DNA from 2 places in the Rhizobium sp. WCS2018Hpa-16 genome. Region 1 is predicted to be linked to the other one. Evidence: riboswitches for the same ligand, from Rfam matches in the RefSeq annotation. Region 1 holds a riboswitch; the other holds the start of a gene.
The links. Region 1 has a riboswitch for S-adenosylmethionine ahead of RQI55_RS07955 (O-succinylhomoserine sulfhydrylase). Riboswitches for the same ligand answer to the same signal wherever they lie in the genome.

Region 1 (5,116 bases):
CCAGGTTGGCTTTGCCAGCGAAAGCCACGCCATACGAACATTTTCAGACCTTTTCGCCATGTCTCCCGGCCAGTACCGGCGTCAGCTCAGCGAAACGCAGGCGGCAAAAGACAGCAAATCCGCCGCTGATTTCGATGGCTGGATCAGGGCACTGACGAACGCCTAGGCGCTTCCCCGCTTTTGTTCAAATCGCCTGTCGTCAAAGCATAGACGGCATAGGCACCCATGAATCCGTGAACAGACATCATGTAAAGGAAGAATGCCGCATGCCCCGCATGCTGCATGAGTGCAGAGACGAGCAAGGGGCCGAGCGCGCCGCCCACAGACACGAAGAACAACAGGGATGCCGCCAGGGCGACGTTTTCATGGCCGTGGCCTGCGCGATCATGTCCATGCGCAGAACACAGGGCATAGACCGGAAAACTGAATGCCCCGAAGATGGCGATGCCGATCATGTTGAGCATCGTGTTGGTATCAGCAAAGGCTGACAGAAACCCCGCCATGGCCACCGCCCCCATGAGCGTGACGACAATGACCGCGATGCGGTTCATTCGATCTGAAAAAAAGGCGAGAGGATATTGCAGGATCAGCCCGCCCATCAGACCCGCGCTCATGAAGGTTGCGATACCGGCTGGTGTCATCCCAACCAGATGTGCGTAGACCGGCCCGGTGGAGCGAAAGGTGGTTGCCGTCATGCCCGCCGCAATAGCGCCCAGCACGGCCAACGGGCTGATGCGCCAGGCGCTGGAAAGATCAAAACGACGAGTTATCGCAGCGGCAGAGCCAACGGTTTTAACGCGAGAAAATGGAAGCAGCGTTGCGACGAGCACAGCCGAAATCAGCAGAAAAAGCGCGGAACTGTTCACGCCAACAAGCGGAATGGCATATTGTGCCGCAGCCACCGCACCCAAAGTGACAAAGCGGTAGATCGACAATATCTGCGCCCGATGGGAATTGGAGGCGTTCGCGTTGATATAACCTTCAATCAACGCCAGCAGACCAGCATAGGCGAAACCTGATACCAACCGCAGGCCGATCCAGATGGCCGGCTCAGCCGTCGATGCCATCATTGCCGCGACAGATGCCGCAACCGTCACCAATATCGTGAAGATCTGGCTGTGGGAGAACCGGGCCAAAAGCCGCGTGGCCCACAGGCACCCCATGGCAAAACCCAGGCTGTAAACCGCACTCATGACCCCGATGAGGGTGACAGAAAACCCATGAGACGCACCCCGCACGGCAACCAAAGTCAGTTGCAGCCCATGCACCCCTATAACCATGCCTGCCGTCACCAGAACGGGAAGCAGATGTCTGATCTGTTTGAAAACCATGCGAGCCTGAAAATGCGAACCGGCAGACATACGCTGCCTAACGTGCGTGGTATGCCGTTTTGAAATGCAATAAAAACAGAAATGAAGATCGAAAGAACTGCTCAAGTATTTCAACGACGGTGCAGACGCAACAGCGTATGTCTAATGGCCCACCACACGCGCTGAAGGTGACCACGCGTCCCTGGCAGGAGGCACGCCGACAGCGCGCCTGATTGAGCTTTCTCAAAAAACGACTGGAGCGGGTGAAGGGAATCGAACCCTCGTATTCAGCTTGGGAAGCTGCTGCTCTACCATTGAGCTACACCCGCGCGATTGAAACTTCGGGCAGTTTAACCGGCCTGTCAAGAAGGGGCTACTCAGCCTTGAAGTGTTTTGAGAGCTTGAGGCCCTGGGCCTGATAGTTGGAGCCGAGGCCTGCGCCATAGAGGCCTTCGGGTCTTGTCAGCATATGCTCATAGACGAGACGGCCGACGATCTGGCCGTGTTCCAGGATGAAGGGGACTTCGTGGCTTCTGACTTCTAGCACGGCGCGGCTGCCTGTGCCGCCTGCGCTGGCATGGCCGAATCCGGGGTCGAAGAAGCCAGCATAGTGCACGCGAAATTCACCGACCAGCGGGTCATAGGGGGTCATCTCGGCGGCGTAAAGCGGTGGCACATGAACGGCTTCGCGCGAGACGAGGATGTAGAATTCATCGGGATCGAGGATAAGCTCGGCGCGGCCTCTGGAATAGATCGGCTCCCAGAAATCCAGCACATCATGGGCAGCCTTCTGGTCGACATCCACCACCGCCGTGTGGTGCTTACCGCGATAGCCGATCAGGCCCGTTTCCCCGAAACCTTCAAGGTCGATGGACAGCGCAATGCCGCCGCCGGAGACATTGGGCGTTTCGCTGGCGACCAGCGTTTCGCTCTCGTGCAGCGCCAGCAATTGCGTTTCTGCCAGCAGCGCATGGCCGATGCGAAAGCGTATCTGCGACAGGCGTGAGCCCTGGCGCACGACGATGGGGAATGTGCGCGGGCTGATTTCGAGGTAGAGCGGGCCGTGGTAGCCTGCCGGGATCTTGTCGAATTCCTGCGCATAATCGGTGATGACGCGGGTGAAGATATCGAGGCGTCCGGTCGAACTTTTCGGGTTGGCAGAGGCTGCCATGTCAGCCGGTAGCGCCAGCGCTTCCATCAAGGGCACGATGTAAACGCAGCCGGTTTCCAGAACAGCGCCTTCGCGCAGATCAATCTCGTGCAGGCTGAGCCGGGTCAGCTTTTCGATGACTTTCGTGGAGGGGCCGGGCATGAAGCTGGCACGCACACGATAGGCTTTCGCGCCGAGACGAAGATCGAGGCTGGCGGGCTGTACCTGGTCTTCATCCAGCGGCCGTTCGCTGGCCAGTTGGCCTGATTCGAACAGGTCCCGGATAGCGCCATCTGCCAATATGCCCGTCGTTCTCGTCATCTTTTCATCATCCCTTTTCATGGCGACAAAACCAAAAGCAAACCATTGACGCAAGTCGTTAACAGAGTTATGGCAACCTTATCCCGTGGTGATTTGGCCGGTCGGCTTGCAGCCACGTTAAACAAATGGCTAAAAAGACCGGGTGCGCTTGTAACCGGTCCGCTATTGCGACCGGTTTTTTTGTTTGTAAGGTGATGACATGAGCAAGAAATGGCGCCCGGCAACACAGCTGGTACACGGCGGCACCCTGCGGTCGGCATATGGCGAGACATCCGAAGCCATCTACCTGACGCAAGGCTTCGTCTATGAAAATTCCGAAGCCGCCGAAGCGCGCTTCAAGGGCGAGACGGAGGGCTTCATCTACGCCCGTTACGCCAGCCCCACCAATGACATGTTCGAAAAGCGCATGTGCCTTCTGGAAGGTGCCGAAGATGCGCGCGCCACGGCATCCGGCATGGCCGCTGTCAGCGCTGCCATTCTGTGCCAACTGAAGGCCGGCGATCACATCGTTGCTGCCCGCGCTTTGTTCGGTTCCTGCCGCTGGGTTGTCGAAACGCTTGCACCGCGCTACGGCATTGAATGCACGCTGGTTGACGGACGCGATCTTGCCAACTGGGAAAAGGCGATACAGCCAAACACGAAGCTGTTCTTCCTCGAAAGCCCCACCAACCCCACGCTCGAAGTCATTGATATCGCAGGCGTTGCGAAGCTTGCAAACCAGGTTGGCGCCAAATTGCTGGTCGACAACGTGTTTGCCACCCCGCTTTTCCAGAAGCCGCTGGAACTAGGCGCGCATATCGTCGTGTATTCGGCCACCAAGCATATTGATGGTCAGGGACGTTGCCTTGGCGGCGTTGTTTTGTCCGACAAGAAATGGATCGAGGAAGAGCTTCAGGATTACTTCCGCCACACCGGCCCGGCCATGTCTCCGTTCAACGCATGGACCCTGCTGAAAGGCATCGAGACCCTGCCGCTGCGCGTGCGCCAGCAGACGGCGAACGCTGCGAAGATCGCTGATTTTCTGGCGGATCAGAGCAAGGTCGCCAAGGTCATCTATCCCGGTCGCGCAGACCATCCGCAGGCCGATATCATTGCCAAGCAGATGACTGGCGGCTCGACGCTGGTGTGCTTTGAGCTGAAGGGTGGCAAGGAGGCGGCATTCAAGTTGCAGAACGCGCTTGAAATCGTCAAGATTTCCAACAATCTGGGCGATGCTAAGAGCCTGATTACCCACCCTGCCACGACCACCCACAAGAACCTGACGGATGAGGCGCGCGCCGAACTCGGCATGTCCGGTGGCACGCTGCGCCTTTCCTGCGGCATCGAAGATACCGATGATCTGCTGGAGGATTTTGCGGCGGCAATGGCTGCAGTCTCTGCCTGAGAAACACGGATGGCCCGGCATTGCGACCGGGCCGTTTGCCATGGCGATCGCCTTTAGATGGATTTGACGCCATTGAAACAAGGAACATCTTCGTTCCAGACCTGCTACACTCAACCACCGAAATGAGCCCGTGGAGCAATCCATGCCAGCCGAAACGTGCATTGTTTTGGGCTGCCACGCTAATATCGCCTTACGGTTTATTGACGATAGGCGGCGCCTGTAGTGTAGAATGTCTGGACAACCAATTACTTAAGGTCCCGTAATGTACCGTGCGCTAACAAGAGATATCGAGGTCACAGTCGACCCCTATTATCTTGAAGAGCAGTCCGACCCGGCTGACAGCCGATATGTCTGGGGCTACACCGTTGTGATTTCCAACAATTCCGAGATCGGCGTGACGCTGGTCAACCGCTATTGGCATATCACTGATGAAAATGGACAGGTGGACGAAGTGTCCGGCCCCGGCGTGATCGGCGAACAGCCGCATCTAGAGCCCGGCGGGACTTACGAATATTCATCCGGCTGCCCGCTGGATACGCCATCCGGCATGATGTTCGGCCATTACGAGATGCAGTCTGACACCGGAGAAGTCTTTACCGTGGCCATCCCGGCATTTTCGCTGGATAGCCCGGGGCTGATGCGCGTGCTGAACTAAGCACCTTAAACGGCATTCGGCCGGACCTTTCAGATCCGGCCTGCCATTGTCACTCCGCAGCCTCAAGCTCATCCACCTGATAGCGGTAGGTGGTGGAGCAGAACTCGCAGGTGACGGAAATAACGCCGTCTTCCTGGCTGTCGCGGATCTCGTCGGCTGAGAAGCCTGAGAGAACACCCTTGATCTTCTCACGGGAGCAGTTGCAGCGATCAAGGATCAGCTGCGGATCGTAAACCCGCACGCCCTGCTCGTGAAACAGGCGATAAAGCAGCTTTTCCGCTGGCACCTGCGGATCG
Region 2 (5,116 bases), on a different contig from region 1:
TGCCGCATTGTCGCGCAGGCGTGTCTCGAATGTCATTGTGGCCGTTTCCTCAACATATCGGCTGTTTGGCATGGGGGAAAAAGGCTGGCAATCATTTTTGTGGGGCACCGGGGAACTTCGTTATCGTGACTCGCCTTGATGGTGTATGCGGAATATGAAAGGCTCCGAGCGGCAGCCAAATGGGGGACGCCAAGTGGGGGCAGGTTTTTGAGTAGCACGCCGGATATCGAGACGGACGATGAAACGCTTGATGAAAGCGGGAGTAAACCGAAGGTGGATATTCGAAACCTGGTGAGACGCGTCCTTCTTATCCTCCTAGCCTTGCTTGTGTTGCCCTATCTTCTCATTCCGCTCTACGCTTTGCCCTTTGTGCGCCCCGTGTCCACACTCATGCTGGCTGAACTGGTCACGTTTCAGGGCTATGATCGCCGCTGGGTGCCGCTCGAGAAGATCTCGCCACGCCTCGTGCAATCCGTGATGATGTCTGAAGACGGGCAGTTCTGTTCCCATGGCGGTGTGGACTGGAACCAGATGCAGACGGTGGTGAGCAGCGCGCTTGAGGGCGAATCCACACGCGGCGCCAGCACGATACCCATGCAGACCGCAAAGAACCTGTTTTTATGGAATGGGCGTTCCTTTTTGCGCAAGGGGCTAGAATTGCCGCTGGCCGTGGCGTCAGACTTCATCTGGTCAAAAAGGCGGATGATGGAGATTTATCTCAATGTCGCAGAATGGGGGCCGGGCATTTATGGCATCGAGGCGGCTTCCCAGCACCACTTCAAGGTCTCCGCGTCGAAACTGAGCGCGAGACAGGCAGCGCTTCTTGCTGTCTCATTGCCCAATCCGATTGATCGCGTTGCCAGCAAACCCGGCCGGGGCATGCAAAGGCTGGCCGGGCTGATCGAGAGGCGCGCCCGCGGTTCGGGCGCTTATGTCCGCTGCGTGCTGGACTGAACTAAACCGCTCAGCCTTTCTTGAAAATATAGTCGGTTTCCTGAACCAGCGTCTCGCCGGGGCGCAGAATGCCGTTTGGAAAACCGTCATGGTTGACGGCATCGGGCCAGATCTGGGTTTCCAGGCAAAAACCGGCGAAGGGTCCGTAGTGGCGACCATCCAGCCCCGGCACCGCCGCATTCAGCTTGAAGCCTGAATAGAGTTGCACGCCGGGCTCCGTCGTTGCCACGTCCAGCGTAATATTGGAGGCCGGCGCGGAAACGCGCGCGACATGCCGCTTGGCGACACGTTCCGGCGACAGGCAGAAATTGTGATCGTAAAGAACCTGTTCGCCATCCTTCATATGCTTCATGGGCAGGGATGAGCGAAGGTCGAATTCGGTGCCATCAACAGCGCGGATTTCGCCCCTCGGTATCTGGCGCTCATCCGTTGGCAAATAGTGGTCGGCGGCGATCTCTATTTCATGCCCCAATGCGGTTTCAGCGCCATCCAGATTGAAATAGGTGTGCTGGCAGACATTGGCGATGGTCGGATGGTCGGTCGTTGTTTCGTAGACCACCGATAGCACGCCGCCCTCGCGGATCGTGTAGGTGGCGCGCACGGTGCAATTGCCGGGATAACCGGCGCGGCCATCGGGATCGACAATCTGCAGCACGACATGGTCTTGCCCATGCTCCATGATCATCCAGTTGCGCTTGCCGATATTGTCACTGCCGCCGTGGAGATGGGTTACACCCTTTTCATTGAGTTCCAGCTGATAGGCGGTACCATCAATCGTGAATTTGCCATCGCCGATACGGTTAGCGTTGCGGCCCGGTGTTGCACCAAAATAGGAAGAGTATTTCGGGTAGTCATCGAAATTGTCGAAACCCAGCACCAGTGCGGGCTGGTGCCCATCGAGACGCAGGTCCTGAATGACCGCGCCCCAGGTCATCACCTTTGCCCTCAGGCCGCCAGCGGAAATCGTGACACGCTCGACCTTCTCACCCTTGGCCGTGAAACCAAAATCTTCCCGTGCGCCAGCTTCGCTCATCGTGTCACTCTCCCGATCAATCAACAGGGCCGGACGTTGCTTTATTTTCAACGCCCGCGCAATTGCAGAATTATGGTTTGTCTTTGCCGATATCTGCCAGATCATATGGCGTCGTCTGGTAGATCTCGTTGATCCAGTTGCCGAAAAACAGATGGGCATGGCTGCGCCAGCGGTTCAGCGGCGTCAGATCCGGGTCATTATGCGGGAAGTAATTATGCGGCACCTTGATCGGTACGCCCGCATTCACATCGCGGAAATATTCTTCCGAGAGAGAGGTGGAATCATATTCGACATGGTTGAACATATAGAGACGCTTGCCCTTGCGCTCATGCACAAGGCAGACGCCCATTTCCTCTGACTCCATCAGGATTTCCAGATCGGGATGCTTTTCGATGTCTGCACGGCGCACCTCGGTCCAGCGGGAGACGGGCACCTGAAAATCATCGGAAAAGCCGCTGAGATAGATGGATGACGGGCACAGGTTGCGGTGGCGGAACACGCCGAATGCCTTTTCCTTCAGCTCATGCTTGGGAATGCCGTGGAAGTGGTAGATGGCTGCCATCGCGCCCCAGCACACATTGAGCGTTGAGTGAACATTGGTCTGCGTCCAATCCAGGATTTGACGCATCTCATTCCAATAGGTCACGTCCTCATAGTTGAGCGTTTCCACCGGCGCGCCCGTGATGATGAAGCCGTCGAACTTGCGGTGACGGACCTCCTCCCATGTTTCGTAAAAGGAAAGCAGATGTTCTTCCGGCGTGTTCTTGGCGCGGTGTCCGCCGATGCGCACGAGCGACAGCTGCACCTGAAGGGGGGATGCACCCACCAGCCGCGCCATCTGTATCTCGGTCTTGATCTTGTTCGGCATGAGATTGAGAAGGCCGATCTGAAGCGGGCGGATATCCTGACGGATCGCCGCTGTTTCTGTCATCACCCTCACGCCCTCTTGCACGAGGGTTTCGAAGGCAGGCAGCGTATCAGGTATCTTGATCGGCATCTCGAACTCTCACTTTCCTGGCAGCACAGGCCTAGAAAACAAAAAAACCGGCAACGAAATCGCAGCCGGTCCTCGGAAATTGCCTATTTCCTCGACCATTTAGCAACTTCTTTAAAGTGGCCGCAAGCCGGTCGGCAAATCACCACTGGCAGGTGTCATAATCCTGTCTGGCCTAAAAATCAATATCGCTGCCCTGTCCGCGTTTGTGCCTTTCCTTATAGGCCCGTTCCGGGCTATGGCAGGGCATGAGTTCGGCACCCTTCACCATTCTGCTTGGCGGAAACATCACCGTCACGGATCGCTTGCAAAAAGCGGTGGCCGGAACGCGTGCGATTGCGGCAGATAGCGGTATGCGCCACGCCGCCCCGCTGGGGCTGACGCCGGAGCTATGGGTCGGCGATTTCGATTCGTCCGATGCCGATCTGATGTCCCAATGGCAAAATGTCCCGCAACAGCCGTTTCCGGCTGCAAAGGGCGTTACGGATGGCGAGATTGCTGTTTCTGAGGCCCTGTCTCGCGGTGCAAACCGGCTGGTTCTGGTCGGTGCGCTGGCTGGTGAAAGATCCGATCATGCGCTGTTTCACCTGCTTTACGCCGTGTCACTGGCAGAGCGTGGTTTTGACGTCATCCTGACATCGGGCACGGAGGAAGCCTATCCCCTGCTGGCGGGTGACCTCTCCATCGATCTGCCTGCCGGCTCCCTGTTCTCCATCGCAGGTTTTACGGCGCTGGAGGGGCTGGATATCGACAATGCTCGCTATCCTCTTGAAGACTTTGCGCTTGCCTTCGGCTCGTCGCGCACTATTTCCAATGTGGCGGAGGGCGCTTTGCGACTTCGCCTTGAAAGCGGCAAAGCCATTGTGCTTGCCCGTCCCTATGACTTGACCGGAGCCTGAACCGTGGCACCCCCTATTCTGAAACTCGATGATATCAAGCTGACCTTTGGCGTTAACCCGCTGCTGGATGGTGCAAACCTGCAAGTTGAGCCGGGAGATCGCATCTGCCTCGTCGGCCGCAACGGCTCTGGCAAATCGACGCTGATGAAAATTGCAGCCGGTCTGGTCGAGGCGCAGTCCGGGGAGGTTTTCCGGCATCCATCCGCCACCATCCGCTATCTGGAACAGGCACCGGATTTTGAAGGTTTTGAGACGGTGCAGGCCTATGCAGAGGCGGGCTTGGGGCCGGGCGATGACGCCTACCGCGTGACCTATCTTCTCGAACATCTGGGTCTGACCGGGCTTGAGCATCCATCCAGCCTGTCCGGCGGCGAAGCCCGACGCGCGGCCTTGGTGCGCGTCATGGCGCCTGAGCCTGACATTCTGATGCTCGATGAGCCGACCAACCATCTGGACCTGCCAACCATCGAATGGCTGGAAGGCGAGTTGCAGCAGACGCGCAGCGCTCTCGTTCTGATTTCCCATGACCGTCGCTTTCTCGAAAAGGTCTCCACAGCCACCGTCTGGCTGGATCGCGGCCAGTCGCGCCGTCTCAGCAGGGGCTTTGCCCATTTCGAGGAATGGCGTGACAAGGTGCTGGAAGAAGAAGAACTGGAACAGCACAAGCTCGGCAAAGCCATTGAGCGCGAAGAGCACTGGATGCGTTACGGCGTGACCGCCCGGCGCAAGCGCAATATGCGCCGCGTGGGAGAGTTGCGCGATATGCGCGCCTCCTATCGCGGTCACAACGGCCCGCAGGGTACCGTGCAGGCAACCGCCGCTGAAGGGCGCGAGTCCGGCAAGCTGGTGGTCGAGGCCGATGCAATCACGAAATCCTATGGCGATCGCATCATAGTTGCGCCGTTTTCCCTGCGCGTGCATCGCGGCGATTGCATTGGCTTCGTTGGGCCGAACGGTGCGGGCAAGACGACGCTTTTGAAGATGTTGACGGGTCAGCTGGAGCCCGATAGCGGCACCGTCAAGCTTGGCACAAAGCTGGAAATTGCCACGCTCGACCAGAAGCGTGAAGACTTGAACCTTGAGGACACGCTGGCGCATTACCTGACAGACGGGCGGGGCGAAAATCTTTTGGTCAATGGTGAGGTGAAGCACGTCACCGGCTATATGAAGGATTTTCTGTTTCAGCCTGAACAGGCGCGCACGCCCATCCGCAGGCTTTCCGGCGGCGAGCGCGCG

Region 2: another riboswitch for S-adenosylmethionine. It lies ahead of metA (homoserine O-succinyltransferase); the one in region 1 lies ahead of RQI55_RS07955 (O-succinylhomoserine sulfhydrylase).

Annotation. Positions count from the first base shown of each region.
Region 1 covers NZ_JAVTIX010000002.1:371,204-376,319, reverse strand. The annotation lists gene RQI55_RS07975 (helix-turn-helix domain-containing protein) at 1-166, shown strand, start outside; gene RQI55_RS07970 (MFS transporter) at 144-1,331, opposite strand; tRNA gene RQI55_RS07965 (tRNA-Gly) at 1,566-1,639, opposite strand; gene RQI55_RS07960 (2'-deoxycytidine 5'-triphosphate deaminase) at 1,684-2,781, opposite strand; SAM riboswitch at 2,857-2,935, shown strand; gene RQI55_RS07955 (O-succinylhomoserine sulfhydrylase) at 2,981-4,165, shown strand; gene apaG (Co2+/Mg2+ efflux protein ApaG) at 4,428-4,820, shown strand; gene RQI55_RS07945 (Hsp33 family molecular chaperone) at 4,870-5,116, opposite strand, start outside.
Region 2 covers NZ_JAVTIX010000004.1:141,358-146,473, reverse strand. The annotation lists gene RQI55_RS14750 (polyprenyl synthetase family protein) at 1-36, opposite strand, end outside; gene mtgA (monofunctional biosynthetic peptidoglycan transglycosylase) at 208-954, shown strand; gene RQI55_RS14740 (aldose epimerase family protein) at 965-1,987, opposite strand; gene metA (homoserine O-succinyltransferase) at 2,058-2,984, opposite strand; SAM riboswitch at 3,064-3,140, opposite strand; gene RQI55_RS14730 (thiamine diphosphokinase) at 3,230-3,880, shown strand; gene RQI55_RS14725 (ABC-F family ATP-binding cassette domain-containing protein) at 3,884-5,116, shown strand, end outside.